Regions from separate parts of the Vreelandella sp. EE27 genome, predicted to be linked through region 2. Evidence: predicted binding sites of a transcription regulator. Region 2 holds the regulator's gene; each other region holds the start of a gene.
The links. Region 2 encodes LexA, which represses DNA repair genes until DNA is damaged. Its sites were predicted from a motif close to TACTGTNTANNTANACAGTA; they were not measured.

Region 1 (5,590 bases), 270 kb from region 2:
TGAACGACTCCGCCGAACTGATAGAGGAGATCAGAACCGAGCTCGCCGCCCGTGAGGACCAGCACCGCGAGATCGAGTCGGTGGATACGTTAATTCACGAGGCCCGGCCCAGGCTTCAGGAAATTCGCGGCTTTTTTGCACTGGTGCTCAGCGAGCTACGCGAACGCCGCGGCGAGCGCTGATATTCAGCGCATGCAAGGCCCTTCTGAAGTTTCGCCATCACCGAGATGATCTTCTTCTCGGGGGTGGCGACCCAAGGCGCGGGTGATCGCCCCCGGTTTTCGATGATGTAGCGGCAGACAAACTGGCAAAGACGACACGGCGTCCTTGTCACCAGTATGTCACGTTGATGGTGCAGGCTAAAGCGTTTAGGGTCTGTCTGAAAAGTCGACGAGCGAAGACAAGACAAGGCAAAAATTGGCGAAAAAACGGAGTTTACATGTGTAAATGAGTATTTTGAGCCAATTTTTAACGCCGTATTGTCGAGCGCAGGCACTTTTCAGACAGAGCCTAGCGCTTTGATGCGTATAAGCCGCTGGAGCGTCTCACCATGGTAGAGACGGCCAGGCGCCGGGCAGAGAGTAACGTCATGCACCATCAACAAAAAATACGACGCGGCCAGCTGGGGCAATGGCTGGCGCTTGCGCTGCTCGTTTATTTTCTGATTTGTGCGGTATCCATCGTCGGCGAGGGTTTCCAGCAAAGCCTGGGCGATCAAGCCGAACAGCTCTTCGCCTTTGCCACCAACCCCTTCGTGGGGCTGATGATCGGCATTATCACGACGGCGCTGATTCAATCCTCCTCCACGGTCACCTCGGTGATTGTCGGTATGGTCGCCGGCGGGCTGCCCGTGGCGCTGGCGGTGCCCATGATCATGGGCGCCAATGTGGGCACCACCTTAACCAGCACCCTGGTAAGCCTTGGCCATGTGAAAGACGATAACGCGTTTCGCCGCGCCTTTGCCGCCGCGACGATGCACGACTTTTTCAACCTGTTAGCGGTCGCCATCCTGCTGCCCATCGAGATTCTATTCAGCCCACTGGAGCGCCTGGCCGAACGCGTGGCGGTGCTCTTTTACGGGGATGCAGACCTTTCCCTCGAGCGCGTCAATTTCGTCGGTCAGGCGACCGACCCGGTCGCGGATTTTGTGGCGAGTGCGCTTTCGCGTCTTCCGGAGGTGGCGTTGGGCGCCGCCCTGATCCTCGTGGGGGTCGCGATGATCTTTCTCACCATTCGCTACATCGGCAAGCTGTTATCAAGGCTGATGGTCGGGCGCGCCCGGCAGATCATGCTCAGCGCCATCGGGCGCGGCTCGATCACCGGTGTTATGTCCGGCGCGCTGGTGACGCTACTGGTGCAGTCTTCGTCGACGACCACCAGCCTGACGGTGCCCATGGCCGGCTCCGGTGCGTTTACCCTACGCCAAATCTATCCCTTCACGATTGGCAGTAACCTGGGGACCACCATGACCGCACTGCTCGCGGCGACGGCCATCAGCGGCCCCACGGCGCTGCTGGCGTTGGAAATCGCTCTGGTGCATCTGCTGTTCAACGTGTTTGCCGTGTTGATTATCGGTGGAATACCGTTTTTACGCCTGCTGCCGGTCAAAGGTGCCCAGTGGTTGGGCCGGGCCAGCGTCGAGCGCAAAGAAGTCGCCGGTGTGTGGGTGCTGGGCGTGTTTATCGCGCTGCCCGCCTTGTTGATTGCCATTACCGTCATAGCCGGATAATGCCCTGAATAGCTCGACGAGCTGCGAACGCACCAACGTTAGCCGGGACCGGCCAAGTCGAATAGATCGCCCTGAGCGTGGGGTGCTCTGAAGTCCCGGGTATTGAGGCCCTGCTCGGCCCGGGGCTGCATACCCCACTGACGGCTGGCGCGCTTGAAACGCTGGTCGATCATATCGACGAACACCCCTTCGCCGCGAAAACGCTTGCCAAACGCCGCCTCGTTGGTTTTACCGCCACGGCACTGGCGAATCAGGCTCATCACCTTGTCGGCGCGCTCGGGGTAGTGGGTGACCAGCCACTCTTCGAACAGCGGCGCGACCTCACGGGGCAAGCGCAACAGCATCCAGTTTGCCGTGCGCGCGCCAGAGCGGCTCGCGGCCTCGACTAACCGCTCGATCTCGTGATCGGTAAGCCCGGGAATCACCGGCGAGACCAGCACACCCACCGGGATACCCGCCGTGTTGAGCTCGCGGATCACCTTCAGCCGCGCCTGGGGCGAGGCTGCGCGTGGCTCCAGCGTGCGCTTCAAATTTGCATCCAGGCTGGTCAGGCTGACCAGCACGCGCACCAGGCGGTGCTCGGCCATTTGCGCTAAAAGCTCGATATCGCGCAGAACGAGTGTGCCTTTGGTCACCAGCGTGACCGGATGGCGGCATTGGTATAAAAGCTCTAATAGGCGCCGGGTGGTTTGGTGTTTCGCCTCGATGGGCTGGTAGCAGTCGGTATTGCCCGACAGGTTGATAGGGCGGCAGATATAGCCCGGGTGGCTCAGCTCCTCTTTCAAATGCTCGACCAACCCGGTCCGGGCAATCAGTTTCGTCTCGAAATCGAGCCCTGGCGACATATCCCAATAGGCGTGAGAAGGGCGAGCAAAGCAGTAGATACAGCCATGCTCGCAGCCGCGGTACGGGTTCAAGGAGCGATCAAAGGAGAGATCCGGCGAGCTGTTCCAGGCAAGCGCGCTTTTACTCGGCTCTTCGCGTATTTCGGTGGCAAGCGAGGTGGGCGCCTCCTCCTGCCACCAGCCATCGGACTCGTATTCGCTTTTCGAGGGCGCGAAGCGGTTGTGCGGGTCGAAGGTGGCGCCTCGGCCTTTAAAAGGCGCCTTGCCTTGGGGCGTGAGAGGTTGCGCCATCGCTGCATCCTTATAGTGTATATAAATACAGTATATAACGATGCCTCTACAGCGCAAGTGCCATCCTTAACTGCGTAATTTTATAAAAGTAGTGCTTATATACACCAAACTGTCATTAGTGGCTTTTAGGTTAATTAGCGGGATCACAGCCAGTCGGGAAAGTTATAGGCAAACGTTCAAACGCAGTGCGTTGACCGTCGTCATTAGTGGTATATCGCCGGGGCGTTTTAGTATGTTTTAGAACACATCCAAGAACCGTATCATGGGAATTTTTTTAAGGAGCATTCGATGCACGCTTTCTCCGTTCTCCTGATACGTGTTCTTGCCATCTATCTGGTGGTTTCTCCGCTCTACACTTTAGCTTTCTCGCTTCAAAACATCTTTACGGCAGAGTTGGAGTCCCCGTGGCTCCCCGTGATGGTGACAAGCCTGGTGGTATCTCTTTTGATCGGTGCGGTACTCTGGCTGAAGGCGCCGACCATTGCGCAAAAAATACACCAAAGCGATACCCAGGCAGATGCATCCGTTGACGAAGCAGGGCTTGTTCGCGCGGGCAGCTTCTTGATCGGCGTCTATCTGTTCGTTCAGCAAGTCGGCAATGTAATATCGCGCTGGGAGTGGGGCGGAGGCGTCACCTATGCCTCTTTGGCCGTTTTAATACTTAGCCTGGCCCTGATGTTGGGCTCGAGCTTCTTGCAAAAGCTCTTTTACCGCTTCAAACACTTCTAGCGCTAAGCGAACTTGACATGCGAGGGCGGCGCTATTTCGGTAACATACCGTGTAACGTCTTTTCCGTGAAGGCGAAGGGCTCGCTGTATTGGATGTAACTGCCGTATCAAGTCAGGTCACCGCCGTATGAGCCCGCGGCGTCAAGTCACCGCTATCTGTTGAAGAGGTTTAAGATGAGAACACCGCACGACGTGCTGAATGAGTGGATGCAAGCGATCAACGACGCCGATGTAGAAGCGCTGCTCGCCCTCTACGATGACAACGCCGTACTAATCCCGACCTTTTCGAACCGAATCGCCAATAACAGCGAAAAACACCGCGACTATTTCGAGCGCCTCGGCGCCCGCCCGGGTTTGAGCATCACCCTGCACGAAAAAACCCTGATCATTCAGGAAATGTCCGAGACACTTTGCTCGCTGACCGGCCTTTACAACTGGCGCTTCGAGGTCGAAGGCGAGCTCTTGAACTTCGAGGCACGCTTTAGCTACGTGGTCGATCTTTCCAAGGAAGCCCCCATTCTGCATCACCACTCCTCGCAAATTCCCCGCATGCTGTAAGACGGGCTCACATCCTGCGGGGCGCCCGGCGCTTCGTAGGATCAAGCCAGGCCGGGCCCTCCGTTTAGCCGCTTTTGGCCCGGCCGCCAGGCTTAACAAGGAGCGCCACGCCATGCACGCCTTACCCGCTTTACTCATCATCGACATGCAGCGCGGCATGCAAGACCCCGCGGTGGGGGAGCGCAACAATCCCCAAGCGGAAGCCAATATCCAGCGCCTGCTGGGTGTTTGGCGCAAAGCCGGAGCGCCCATCGTGCATGTCCGCCATATCTCCCGCTCCCCGAGTTCACCGTTCTGGCCCGGCCAGCCCGGCGCCGAGTTTCAACCGACGCTCGAGCCCCTGGCCAGCGAGCACGTGGTCGAGAAGAACGTGCCGGACGCCTTTATCCACTCGGGGCTGGAACGCTGGCTGCGCGTTCGCGACATACAGCGGCTGGTGATCGTCGGCGTGAGTACCAGCAACTCGGTCGAAGCCACCGCCCGTACTGCGGGTAACCTGGGCTTTGCGGTGCAGGTGGTGGCAGATGCCACGTTCACCTTCGCCAAACGCGATTTTGCGGGCACCCAGCGCAGCGCCCATGACGTTCACTCCATGTCGCTTGCCAATCTCGAGGGTGAATATGCGACTATCAAAAGCGTCGAGGATATTTTGAACGAGGCTGAAAACGCAGGCGCTAACAAGCACGCGCCGCCGTTTTTCGAGTAGCCCGCGCTACACGTTTATATCAATGCTAAGGATTGCGGCGCTGCTCGCTTCGCTTGGCATGTTCTCGGTGTATAGAAGTGCTGATGACCTAGCGCCACCACGTTTGGGTATGAACAATAAAGCCTCGCGGTACGGACGCGAATTTTGGTTAGATAGCCGAAATTTGCTTTGCTTTCAGTAGAATCAATAGGGTAGGTTTTATCAAGACGGCTACATAACCTCGATGAACGCGCCGGCACGTTTATTGAGGTTATGCAGCCGACTATATAATCACTGTTATGCAGGTGAGGGTGAAATGAAGTGCTAACTTTCCAAGAAGCAATTGATTTTCTAGATGAAGATGAGTCTCCTTCCATCGTTATTGCTAATGGTTTTTCTCAGGCATGGGATGCCGAAATATTTAATTACGAGAACCTCTTGGATGCAGCAGACTTCGGAGACCGAGAAGATGTTATTCGCCCCCTATTTACATCTCTCGGCACTTATGACTTTGAGATCATATCTCGACAGCTAACTGCAGCTGAGACTATCCTCCGATCTTATGAGCCAGATAACGGGCTTATTGGTCGTTTTATCGAGGATAGAAACATTTTGAAGGATGCATTAATAGCTGCAATTTCAAACACTCATCCTGATTTGCCCAGTGAGATATCAGACGATCAGTATGTGGCGGTAAGAACCTTCTTGTCACAGTTTAAAAATATCTTCTCGCTAAACTACGACCTATTGTTCT
Region 2 (5,590 bases):
CAATAAAACACCGGCAGCTTGTCACCCAAATCCCGCGTGATGGCTTCGGCCATGTGATCGAGAGCTTCCTCGACCTGCGCCTGGGTGATCAGGCAGTCGGCGTTATCCATCAGCTCGCGCATTGAATCCAGGGATTCAAGGGCTTCTTTATCGAGTTTGTTCATCGAAGGGCTCCGGTATCAAGCGATCAAGGTTCAAAAAATAAAAGCGCCGGCGATACATCGGCGCTTCGAACGAGAAAAAGGTGTTTAAGGCGGCGCGGGCTAGTCGGCCAGCTCGCCCAGGCGTGCATTGGCGCGGCGCCAGCGCTTGAGCGCGGGCAACGCCGCGAGGTCCGGCCGGGCGCGGGCGTAGCGAAGCTTGCCGGCGCGTTTGCTCTCGAGCCCCTGACAGTGGGCGACCACCTCGAGCGCGGCGCCACGATCGTTACATACCAGCAGCATGTCGCAGCCGGCAGCCAGCGCGGCGCGGGCGCGCTCCACCGGCCCGCCGGCCACGTGGGCACCGGCCATGGTCAAATCGTCGGAAAAGATCGCCCCCTTGAAGCCCAGCGACTCTCTGAGCATTCCGAGCCAGTTCGGCGAGAAGCCCGCCGGGCGCTGATCGAAAGCGCTAAAAACCACATGGGCGGGCATGACGCCGTCGAGCTGGGCGGCCAGGCGGGTGAAAGGCACCAGATCCCGCGCCTTGAGCTCGCTTAACGGGCGCGGGTCGTCGGCAACGCTATGATGGGTGTCGGCTTCGATGCCGCCGTGGCCGGGAAAGTGTTTGCCTACCGCGGCCATACCCGCTTCGTGCAGGCCCTGGATGAAGCGTCCGCCGAGCTCGGCGACGTGTTCGGGGTCCTGACTGAAGCTTCGATCGCCGATCACGCTGGAAACCCCGCTTTCGACATCGAGCACCGGGGCGAAGCTAATATCGAGCCCGCAGGCCGCCATCTCCATGCCCAGCAGCCAGCCGGCATCGATGGCCAGCTGTATCCCGGCATCCGCGTCTTGGGCGTAGACCTCGCCAATGCGCGCCATCGCGGGAAGCCGCGTAACGCCTTTTTTGATGCGCTGAACGCGCCCGCCTTCCTGGTCGATGCCCAGCAGCAGATCGGGCCTTAACCGGCGAATGCTTTGGCAAAGCGCGCTGACCTGCTCGGCACTTTCTACGTTGCGCGCAAACAAAATGACCCCACCCACGGCGGGGTCGGCCAACAAGGCTTTTTCAGCTTGCGTGATAGCGGGCCCTTCGAGGTCGAGCATGACCGGGCCTGGCGGTTGCGTCATCGGCTTGCATCCAATAAAACGGCCGCCAATTCTAGTCGATCGGCGGCCTTAAACAAAATCCGGCGTTAAAGCCCCGCGGCGTTGAGCCACACCGGGGTGCCTGGGGCTGCGAAAGCGAACACCGCGAGCAGATCGTCATTGCGCAGGCGAATGCAGCCGTGGGAGGCGGCTATACCCATGGGTTGGTCTGGCGGCGTGCCGTGAAGATAGATATAGCGGCGCTGGGAGTCGGTCTGGCCTGCGCGGTTAACGCCGCGCTCGAGCCCGCAAAGCCAGAGAATACGCGTCAGAATCCAGTCACGCTGCGGATTCTGCGCGCCGAGTTCCGGGGTAAAGACTTCCCCGGTGAAGCGCCGCCCGCGAAATACCGCATTTTCCGGCAAGCCTTCGCCGATCGCGGCGCGCACGTAGTGCCAGCCACGGGGCGTCTGACCACTGCCCTCGTTTTGCCCTACGCCGTTTTCACCGGTCGAGACGGCGCACTCGTGTACCACCGCCTGGCCCTGCCAGCAGCGCAGGTGCTGGGTGGCGAGGTCGACCTCGAGCCAAGGGCCATCGACGGGGGGAAGATCAGCCAGATTGGGCGTCAGCATACGCAGGCTCCTCCAAAGCGGGGGGAAGCGGCGCGTTCATGGCGGAAACCACCACCGGGCGTAGCCGCCGGACAAGATCGCGCACCGAGACCTGCTCGTTGTACTCCTTGGCGGCGATATCGCGCAGCGCATCGAGCCCGGAAAGCGTGAAGATCACCGTGCCCAGCATGAAGTGCAGCCGCCAGAAGCGTTCCGCGTCGGGAAGCTCCGGCGTTGCCCGACGAACGAGCTCGACGAAACGGGTGAACACATCGCCGTACTGCTGCTGAATATAGCGGCGCAGATGCCCCTGGGCCTGGCTATAGGCCAAACCCAAAAGGCGCATGAAAACCTTGAGGCTATTGCGCTCGGCGGGCACCGTCAGCACCGTGGTCGCCATGGCTTCGAGCAGCACTTCGAGGGGAATGTCCTCCTCGCCGTAGCGCTCGTGCAGCGCGTCCAGGGCTTCGTGAAAGCGCTGGCTGAAAGGATCGAGATAGCGCGCGAATACGGCCTGAATCAGCGCTTTCTTGGAACCGAAGTGGTAGTTCACGGCGGCCAGATTCACCCGTGCCTTGCTGGTGATATTACGAAGCGAGGTCTCGGCAAAGCCGCGTTCAGCGAACAGCACCTCCGCAGTATCCAGGATACGCGTGACCGTATCAGATTGCGCCATGGCGCCCTCCAGAAAAACGAGTGTTTAAAACATCGCAAAATAGTAGGCCATTAACGCGCCAGTCTCAATCGCCAGAAAGGGTGAACTCCCCCACTCGATGCCCGAACGGCTTTATAATCCGTGGCTTGAGTCATATACTGGACAGAGGAACATACTGTATACTTAAACACATATATATCGAGTCACCTTTTTAGTTACCCTTTTACGCTGGAGTCAGACATGTCCCGTCCTCTTACAGTACGTCAACAGCACGTTTTTGACTTTATCGTTAAAACCATGAATGAGCTTGGCTACCCGCCCACCCGGGCCGAGATCGCCAAGGCTTTGGGCTTTCGCTCACCCAACGCGGCGGAAGAACACCTTCGCGCCCTCGAGCGCAAAGGCGCGATTCGTATCATTCGCCACACTTCCCGGGGTATTCGCCTACCCAACCAGGAAGGCACCGAAACCAGTGAGCCGGCGCCGGCTGCCAACGAAAGCGGCGAAACGCCGGCAAACGGCTTGCCCATCATTGGCGAAGTCGCTGCGGGCAACCCGATTCTGGCCGCCGAGCACATCGACCGCTACTGCCCGCTTCCGGCGGACTACTTCACGCCCAAGGCGGACTACCTGCTGCGCGTGCGCGGGCTTTCGATGAAAGATATCGGCATTCTGGAAGGCGACCTGCTCGCCGTGCACCGCACCGAGCGGGTACGCGACGGCCAGATCGTGGTGGCACGCCTTGAAGACGAAGTCACCGTCAAACGCTTCAAGCGCGACGGCCATCAGGTAACGCTACTGGCTGAAAACAGCGACTTCGACCCGATCGAAATCGACCTGCGCACCCAGCAGCTCGATATCGAAGGTGTGGGCGTAGGCGTGATTCGCGGCGGCAGCGGCCAAGCGCTCGGCTAAGCCACTCGCCTGTTTGAACGTTGCATAAAAAGCGGGGGCACTGATGCGTGCCCCCGCTTTTTGGTTCAATTAAAGCACTTTGACTGACCGTGCCGGGTAGCCCGTCGCGAGGGTCTTTCGCCAGGGATGGCGAAAGTAGCGTACAGGGAGGTATTCACAGCGCCCTCGCGTAGGGCTGCCCGGCACCGCACCCGCTATAAAAACCGCCTTGAGTCGGGGCACTTCGGTGCCCCGCTTTTTTTAGTTAAAGACGACGGTCTTGTTGCCGTCGATCAGCACCCGATCTTCCAGATGCCAGCGAATCCCCCTCGCCAGCACCGATTTTTCCACGTCGCGGCCAAAGCGCACCAGATCCGTCGGGGTATGGCAGTGGCTAACCCGATGAATGTCCTGCTCGATGATCGGGCCGGCATCCAGCTCCTCGGTCACGTAGTGGCAGGTCGCACCGATCAGCTTAACGCCCCGCGCGTAAGCCTGGTGGTAAGGCTTGGCACCGGCAAACGAGGGCAAAAAGCTATGATGGATGTTGATGACCTGGCCCGCGTAGCGGCTACAAAGCGCCGGCGGCAGAATCTGCATGTAGCGCGCCAGCACGATGCAGTCCGCCTCGAGCGCCTCGATTTGCGCCTGTACCGCATCGAACGAAGCCTGCTTGTCGCCTGGGTCGACCGCAATGTGAAAGTAGGGAATCTGGTACCACTCACTCAGCGCGCGCATATCCGGGTGGTTGGAGATGATCCCCACGATGTTGCAGTCGAGCTCGCCGGCCTGCCAGCGGTAAAGCAGGTCGACCAGGCAGTGGGACTCTTTTGAGACCATGATCACCACGTTGCGCCGCTTTTGCGTATCCACCAGCGCCCACTGCATGTCGAAGGCGCTGGCGATCGGCGAGAACGCCTCTTCGAGCGCCTCGGCGGTCATACCGATGGAATCGGCAAGAATCTCGTAACGCATGAAAAACCGGCCCGTTTGCAGATCCGAATGCTGGCTTGCCTCGGTGATGGAGCCGCCGTGCTGGGCGATGAAGCTGGAGACACGCGCCACAATGCCCACTTGGTCCGGGCAGGAAACCACTAAACGGTAGTAATGCGACATAAATACACTCAATATAAACACGATTTTAAAAATGCCAGGCCTTGTCCGCCATGAAGGGGGTCGTGGCGCTGAGCAAGGGCGCTAGTGTAGCGCAAGCGGGCCTGGCTGGCATCGCCATGATTGTTAGCCGCCCCCGCCTTACCGTATAGTTAAAGCCTTACTTTTCAGGCTGTTCATAATCAATGGATCCATCTCGCGTTCAACTTCGTCCCCGCCGCCGTCCACCCTTGCGCATACTGCCGCTTGGCGGCTGTGGTGAAATAGGAATGAACCTGACGCTTTATGGTTATGACGGTCACTGGATCGCCATTGATTGCGGCATGATGATTCGCCAGGATCTGCCCAGCGCCCCGCTTCAGGTGCCCAATACCCAGACCCTGGCCGAGCTCGATATCACCCCCCAGGCGCTCTACATCACCCACGGCCATGAAGACCATATCGGCGCGGTCGCCTGGCTTTGGCCGAAGTGGCAGTGCCCGATTTACGCCACCCCCCTGGCCGCCGGCCTTTTACGCCACAAGTTTGCCGAGCACAGTTTGAGCAGCGCCGCCATTCACGTGATCGAACCCAATGAGGCGCTGGAGCAAGGCCCGTTCACGCTTCGCTATCTGTTAATGACGCACTCGATTCCCGAAAGCTGCGCCATCATGATGCTGGCCGGGGGCTACCGGGTCCTTCACACCGGCGACTGGAAGCTCGACCCCGCGCCGCTGATCGGCCCAAGCGTCAATCCCGCCCACTTTCAGGCACTGGCACCGCTGGATCTCGTCGTCGGCGACTCGACCAATGCCCCGCTCCCCGGCACCGCGGGCAGCGAAGGCGATGTCGCAAAAGCCCTCACCCGAACGCTAAAGGCGTGCAAGGGCCGCGTCGTGGTCTCCTGCTTTGCCAGCAACCTGGCGCGCGTGTGGGCAATTGGCCAGGCGGCGGCGCAGAGTGGACGGCGGGTGAGCCTGATGGGCCGCTCCATGGAGCGTATGGTGGGTGTCGCCCGTGGGCTTGGCTATCTGGACGACTTCCCGGCGCTGGTCCCGCCCCAGGATTTGGGCTACCTGCCGCCGGATGAAGTCGTCGTGATC
Region 3 (5,590 bases), 470 kb from region 2:
TTTGGCAGTGGGCGAATACTTCCTGCAGAAACTTTTTGCGCGCGCCGCGATAGCCACCGCTTAAAAGCACCGTTTGGGTCAGGCTTTCCAGCAGCGGCGTGCGCTGCTGCTCATCGAGCGCGGCGTACTCGCGAAGCGCGGTGGGCCAGTCCACCTCCAGCGAATCGGGCTTATCCGGTAGCGTCGCCAACAGGCGCGACAGGGCCAGGACCAGATTGGGGTGGGGGTGCTGGTTGCGCATGATCATCTCGCCCACGCCCTGGGCCAGTAGCTTGCGCGTTTGTTCCGGGGCGTCGTCAAGGCGCTCCATGATGCGCTCGATTTGGCGCGGGCCGCAGGCGAGCAGGTAGGCGTCTTCGGTGACCCGCGCGGCGATCCAGGCGTTCCACACCGCGTAGAGCGGCGCCATCAACATGGGCAGCAACCCGCGCAGCGTTAAGCGCCCCAGCAGGCGGCGCATGACCATACGCAGCAAAAAGCTGCTCATGCTGACCTTGAGCCGATAAAGCAGCATGCGCAGGGTCAGCTTCCAGCCGTGCAGGTAGGCGTGCGGGTCGACGCCGTAGATCAGACTCCCCGGGCTTGGGTACTCCAGCGCCACGCGCGCTACCCCCTGGAGGGTCAACTCGACCGTTGGCGGCTGGGGCGACTCGCTGCTGTAGTTCAAACCGGCAAAGTAGCTCACCCGTGCTACGCCGCGCAGCGCGTTCCAGTAGAGAAAGCCGATTTCCAGTAGCGTTACGAAGCCGGCAAACACCATGTAGCCGGCCCAGTAGGGCAGCTGTTCGCGAAACGATAAAGACGCCCAATCGCTGACCAGCACCTGGCGCATCCACCACTCGGAGCCGCCAATCAGCGTGCCCGAAATAATCCCCGCCATGGCCGCCCACAGGATCACCCAGCGCCGGCTTTTCTTGACCGCGGCCCGGTCGGGCTCGGTAAGCGCGGTATGGCGGGTGAGACGGCGGCCGATGTGGCGGCTCGCCCAGCGCTGCATGATATCCGGGGAGGGGGCAAATTCTTGGTCGGGGCGGGTAAGCGGCATGGTCACCAAATAGACTTTGTATTTGCCCTACAGGGTAGCGGCTACTTTCGCGTAGTACACGCTTTGATTGCACCCGGATGGGTACCCGCGCGCATCAATTCGTCCCAGCGGGTGGTAAAGCGGTTCGAGCGGTGGGCGCAGCGTAAATGCCAGGCGGCTTTTTCCGGGGCGGCGCCAAAGCCGATCTTGCCCTGGCCCATGCGCTGATTGATATCGTCCATGGTGGCCATCAGCGCGGGGTGGTGCTGATGGCGCGGGGGCTGATGCAAAAGCGACAGCTGATACTGCTCGGCATCGACCAGGTCCAAAAGCATCACGCCTGCTTTCATGAAGCGATGGTTCGGGCGATATATTTGCTCGAGGCCTTCGCGCACGGCGCTAAGCATTACTCGCGTATCGTCGCTTGGCGAGGCCAGCGCCATCATCGCGTGGGGGAAGTACTGCGGCTGGTCCTGGCGGTGGCGATTGGTGCTGAGAAAAATCATCACCGCCCGCGCCAGGCTTCGCTGCTCACGGAGTTTCTCGGCGCTGCGCTGGGCGTGGCGGCTGAGCGCGTGGTGAAGGTCCGCTTTAACGCCGGTCGGTCGGCCGAACGAGCGCGAGGTCATGATGCGCTGGCGCGGCTCGTTCACCGCGTTCATTTCAAGACACGGCGTGCCGCGAAGCTCCAGCGCAGTACGCGCCAGCACCACGGAAAAGCGCCGCCGTAGATCGTGATGGTTGCACTCGCGAAGCTCCCAGGCGGTGCGGATCTGGTTGACCGCCAGCCGCTCGGCCAGCCGTCGGCCAATGCCCCACACCGCGCTTACCGGGGTCTGCTTTAAAAGCGCGGCGCTCTCCTGGGAGTCGGCGTGCAGCAGGCACACGCCCTGGTAGTGGGCGCGCTTTTTGGCGTAGTGGTTGGCCAGTTTGGCAAGCGTATGGGTGGGGGCGAGCCCCACGCAGACGGGGAGCCCCAAATGGCGGCGAATGCGCCGACGCAGCGCCTCACCAATGGCCTGGCACTGCGCCGGGCTCAACCCGTCGAGATAGACGAACATTTCGTCGATGGAGTAGGGCGCCACCGCCGGGCAGGCGTCGCGCAAGAGCTGGCAAAGCCTTCCAGACATATCCCCGTAAAGCTCGTAGTTGGACGATTTCAGGTGGATACGCCCCTGGCGGCGCAGCGTTTCGAGCTTGAAAGCGGGCACGCCCATGGGGATATCCATGGCTTTCATCTCTTCCGAGCGGGCGATGATGCAGCCGTCGTTATTGGACATCACGCCGACGGGCCGGCCTTCGAGGTCGGGCTGAAAGACGCGCTCGCAGCTAACGTAGAAGTTGTTGGCATCGACCAAGCCGATCATGGCATGTACTCGTGGATGACCGCGCGCACCACGCCCCAAAGCTGGCAGTCGCTGCCTTCCAGAGGCAGCGGCGGGTAGCGCGGGTGGGCAGAGCACAGATGCGGCGTGCCGCCATGCAGCGCGTAGCGCTTGATCAGCACTTCGTCATCGAACATGGCCACCAGAATATGGCCAAGGCGCGGCTGGATGCTGCGGTCCACGACCAGCAGGTCGTTATCGAAGATGCCCCAGCCCTCCATGCTGTCGCCGGTGGCGGTCAGGTAAAACGTCTGCGTCGGATTCTTGATCAGCCGCGTGTTCAAATCCAGCGTGCGCTGCTCGTAATCCTGGGCGGGGGAGGGAAAGCCGCTAAACCCGGCACGCGCGTACAGGCCGGGAAACGCCAGCGGTTGAAAGGTTAACGGCCAGGCTGTCGCAACGTGGGCGGGTTGAGACGGCATCGTGACGTCCTCGAGAATAAAGTAATGTATGTATATACAGTATTTGTTTTCGAGGAGAAAAATGCAAGTGTCACGGTTTGCGCTTTCTCAGCGGGCGAGCCAAAGCCCCACGACGATGGCGCTGATCACGGCGATAAAAAACACGGTATTGCGAACGCGGGTATCACGACGAGGTTTCATAACGGTACTCATTAGGCAGGAATTTTTTAAAAAAGGGGCGCTTGAAGCGGTCCAGGCGTTGGGCCTGGCATGGTAACGTTTACGCTATAAAGCGTCATCAAGGTAAATGCGTATGAATACGACGAGGCACTGCTCATGAACGACGCCGCAAGGCCGCTTTCACTGGCCGGTGGCCGCTTGGCGGGGCTTGCCTGGGGGCGGCCCGATGCGCCGGCTTGGCTTGCCTTGCACGGCTGGCTGGACAACGCCGCAAGCTTTACACGGCTGGCGCCGCTTCTGGTTCGCGCCCTCGATATCCGCATCGTGGCAATCGATTTTCGCGGCCACGGCCACTCCGCACACGGCCCGGCGAACGCCGACTACGCCCTGTGGGATTATACCTTCGACGTGCTCGACGCCCTGGACGAGCTCGGCCTCGAGCGCGCCACGCTGCTGTCCCACTCCATGGGCGCGGCGGTGAGCTGCGTGTTGGCCGCCGCCCTCCCCGAGCGGGTAGAGAAACTTCTGCTGATCGACGGGCTGGGCGCGCTCAACACCGAGGCCCGCGAGAGCACCGAGCAGCTACGTAAAGGGCTGTTGGCTTACCGGCGCCCGGTCTCCAGGCCGCCGCGCTACGCCGATATCGAAGGCGCGGTGGCCGCCCGGGTGGCCGGTGGCGTTACCTCGGTGACCCGCGCCACTATCTACCCGGTGGTCGAGCGCAACACCCAGGCGAACGTCGAGGGCACTATCGAAATGCGCACCGACAGCCGCCTGCTCAAACCGTCGCTGGTGCGCTTCACCCCGGAGCAGGTGCTGGCGCTGCTGGCCGGTATACAGTCCCCGGTCCTGCTAATCGAGGGAGACAAAGGCATTTTGGCCGCGCGGCGCTGGTCGGAGAAGGCCCGCCAGGCGGTGAGGCACTTGACGCGCCAGATAGTGTCGGGTGGCCACCACCTGCACCTGGAGCCCGAAGCCGTGGAAACGGTCGCCAGTGTGATAGGTGAATATTGCGAACGCGAAGCCGGCAAGCACGGGCAGTGATGAGCAGGCTCGAAAGGAGTGTGAAACCCTCGAGCGGCGCATGTCAGAAGTGGCTGTCAGCCGCGTTTACGGCCCACGCTTTCTAAGCAGTACGTACACCGCGCCGGTGCCGCCATCACCCTCCACGGCGGAGCAAAATGCCAGTACCCCCGGCCATTCTCTGAGCCAGGCGTTGGTATGGCTTTTGAGAACGGGGAAGTCCGCCGTGGCGCCCCAGGCCTTGCCGTGCACTACCAGCACGCAGTGAAGTTTTTGCTCAGCGGCGTCGCGAAGAAAACTCTCGAGCTCCAGGCGGGCCTCTTCCAGGGTATAGCCGTGCAGGTCGAGCCCCGCCTGCCAGGCGGTTTGGCCACGCTTTAGCTGGCTAAACGTGCGGTAGGGCAGATCGGGAATGGTGAATTCCAGGTATTCCGATGGGCGCACTGGCTCCACGCGGCCATCGGAGGTGCGCCCGGTCGCGGTCTGGTCGCCGCCTTTGACCGCGGCCTGGCGCCGGGCGGCCTGGGCGTCTTTTTCGCGCTTGGGTTTGCCCGGGTCCGCCTGATTGCTAATGAGACGCCGCACGCCCGCCTCCTGAAGCGCCTGGCGAAAGGCGCTGATATCTTCATCGTTGGGCGAGTGGCGGCGTCGCGACATGGGGGGCTCACAAAAATAGCGGGGTGAAAAGTGGCTTGAAAACGCACAGTATAGCGGCCCTAACGGCGCTGTGAACCGGGCGGCGTCGAAGGTACAATTATTTAACGATTTTTACACAGCGGCGTTTACCAAGCGACGTTTTTAAAACCCCGCGGCGGTAAGGCTTTACGCCGCCGCGCGCTCAGCCAGGAGCCCTTGTGACCACGCACCTCAATGCCGAGACCTCTCCCTCGACGCTTACTCTGCCGGAGTCGGCGTTAACCAGCGACTTGATCACGCTGCGCGATTATCTGCGCTGGGCGACCAGCGAATTTTACGTGGCGGGTCTTCACTACGGTCACGGCACCGACGCCCCCTGGGATGAAGCGGTTGCGCTATGTTTGGGGGCGCTGCACCTGCCCTGGAACGTCGACCCCGGTGTGCAGGACGCACGGCTTTTGCCCGTCGAGCGCCAGCGTATCGTGGAGCTGGTGCGCAGGCGCGTCGAGACGCGTGCGCCGCTTCCGTATCTGCTGGGCGAGGCGTTTTTCGCCGGTTTTCCTTTTGATGTGGACGAGCGCGTGTTGATTCCTCGCTCGCCCATTGCCGAGTTGATCCTGGATGGCTTCGGCGCCTGGTTCGATGAAGAGCCCCCCGAGCACGTGCTCGATCTGTGCACCGGTTCGGGCTGTATCGGTATCGCCACGGCGCTTACGCTGCCCACCTGCCACGTCACGCTTGCCGATATCAGCCAGGACGCGCTGGCGGTGGCGCGCCAAAATATCACCCGCCACGACGTGGGCGACCGAGTGCGCGCCGTAGAGTCCGACGTGTTCGATGGCTTGGAAGGTCAGCGTTTCGATTTGATCGTCTCCAACCCGCCCTACGTCGATGCCCAGGACCTGGCCACCATGCCGGCGGAGTTTAGCCACGAGCCCGCG

Region 1: a site for LexA is predicted at 2,879-2,898, ahead of ACWHVV_RS06715 (PA0069 family radical SAM protein). Genes of this name have one in related genera too.
Region 3: a site for LexA is predicted at 2,854-2,873, ahead of ACWHVV_RS05775 (LexA family protein). Genes of this name have one in related genera too.

The regions. Positions count from the first base shown of each region.
Region 1 covers NZ_OZ309109.1:1,391,579-1,397,168, forward strand. The annotation lists gene ACWHVV_RS06705 (hypothetical protein) at 1-182, shown strand, start outside; gene ACWHVV_RS06710 (Na/Pi symporter) at 590-1,729, shown strand; gene ACWHVV_RS06715 (PA0069 family radical SAM protein) at 1,768-2,865, opposite strand; gene ACWHVV_RS06720 (hypothetical protein) at 3,154-3,594, shown strand; gene ACWHVV_RS06725 (nuclear transport factor 2 family protein) at 3,768-4,151, shown strand; gene ACWHVV_RS06730 (cysteine hydrolase family protein) at 4,264-4,857, shown strand; gene ACWHVV_RS06735 (DUF4917 family protein) at 5,158-5,590, shown strand, end outside.
Region 2 covers NZ_OZ309109.1:1,666,050-1,671,639, reverse strand. The annotation lists gene ACWHVV_RS08105 (hypoxanthine-guanine phosphoribosyltransferase) at 1-164, opposite strand, end outside; gene nagZ (beta-N-acetylhexosaminidase) at 264-1,274, opposite strand; gene ACWHVV_RS08095 (L,D-transpeptidase family protein) at 1,340-1,867, opposite strand; gene ACWHVV_RS08090 (TetR/AcrR family transcriptional regulator) at 1,845-2,522, opposite strand; gene lexA (transcriptional repressor LexA) at 2,742-3,416, shown strand; gene purU (formyltetrahydrofolate deformylase) at 3,657-4,511, opposite strand; gene ACWHVV_RS08075 (ribonuclease J) at 4,778-5,590, shown strand, end outside.
Region 3 covers NZ_OZ309109.1:1,195,848-1,201,437, forward strand. The annotation lists gene ACWHVV_RS05765 (LBF_2804 family protein) at 1-1,045, opposite strand, end outside; gene ACWHVV_RS05770 (Y-family DNA polymerase) at 1,087-2,391, opposite strand; gene ACWHVV_RS05775 (LexA family protein) at 2,388-2,831, opposite strand; gene ACWHVV_RS05780 (alpha/beta fold hydrolase) at 3,147-4,034, shown strand; gene ACWHVV_RS05785 (Smr/MutS family protein) at 4,101-4,670, opposite strand; gene prmB (50S ribosomal protein L3 N(5)-glutamine methyltransferase) at 4,868-5,590, shown strand, end outside.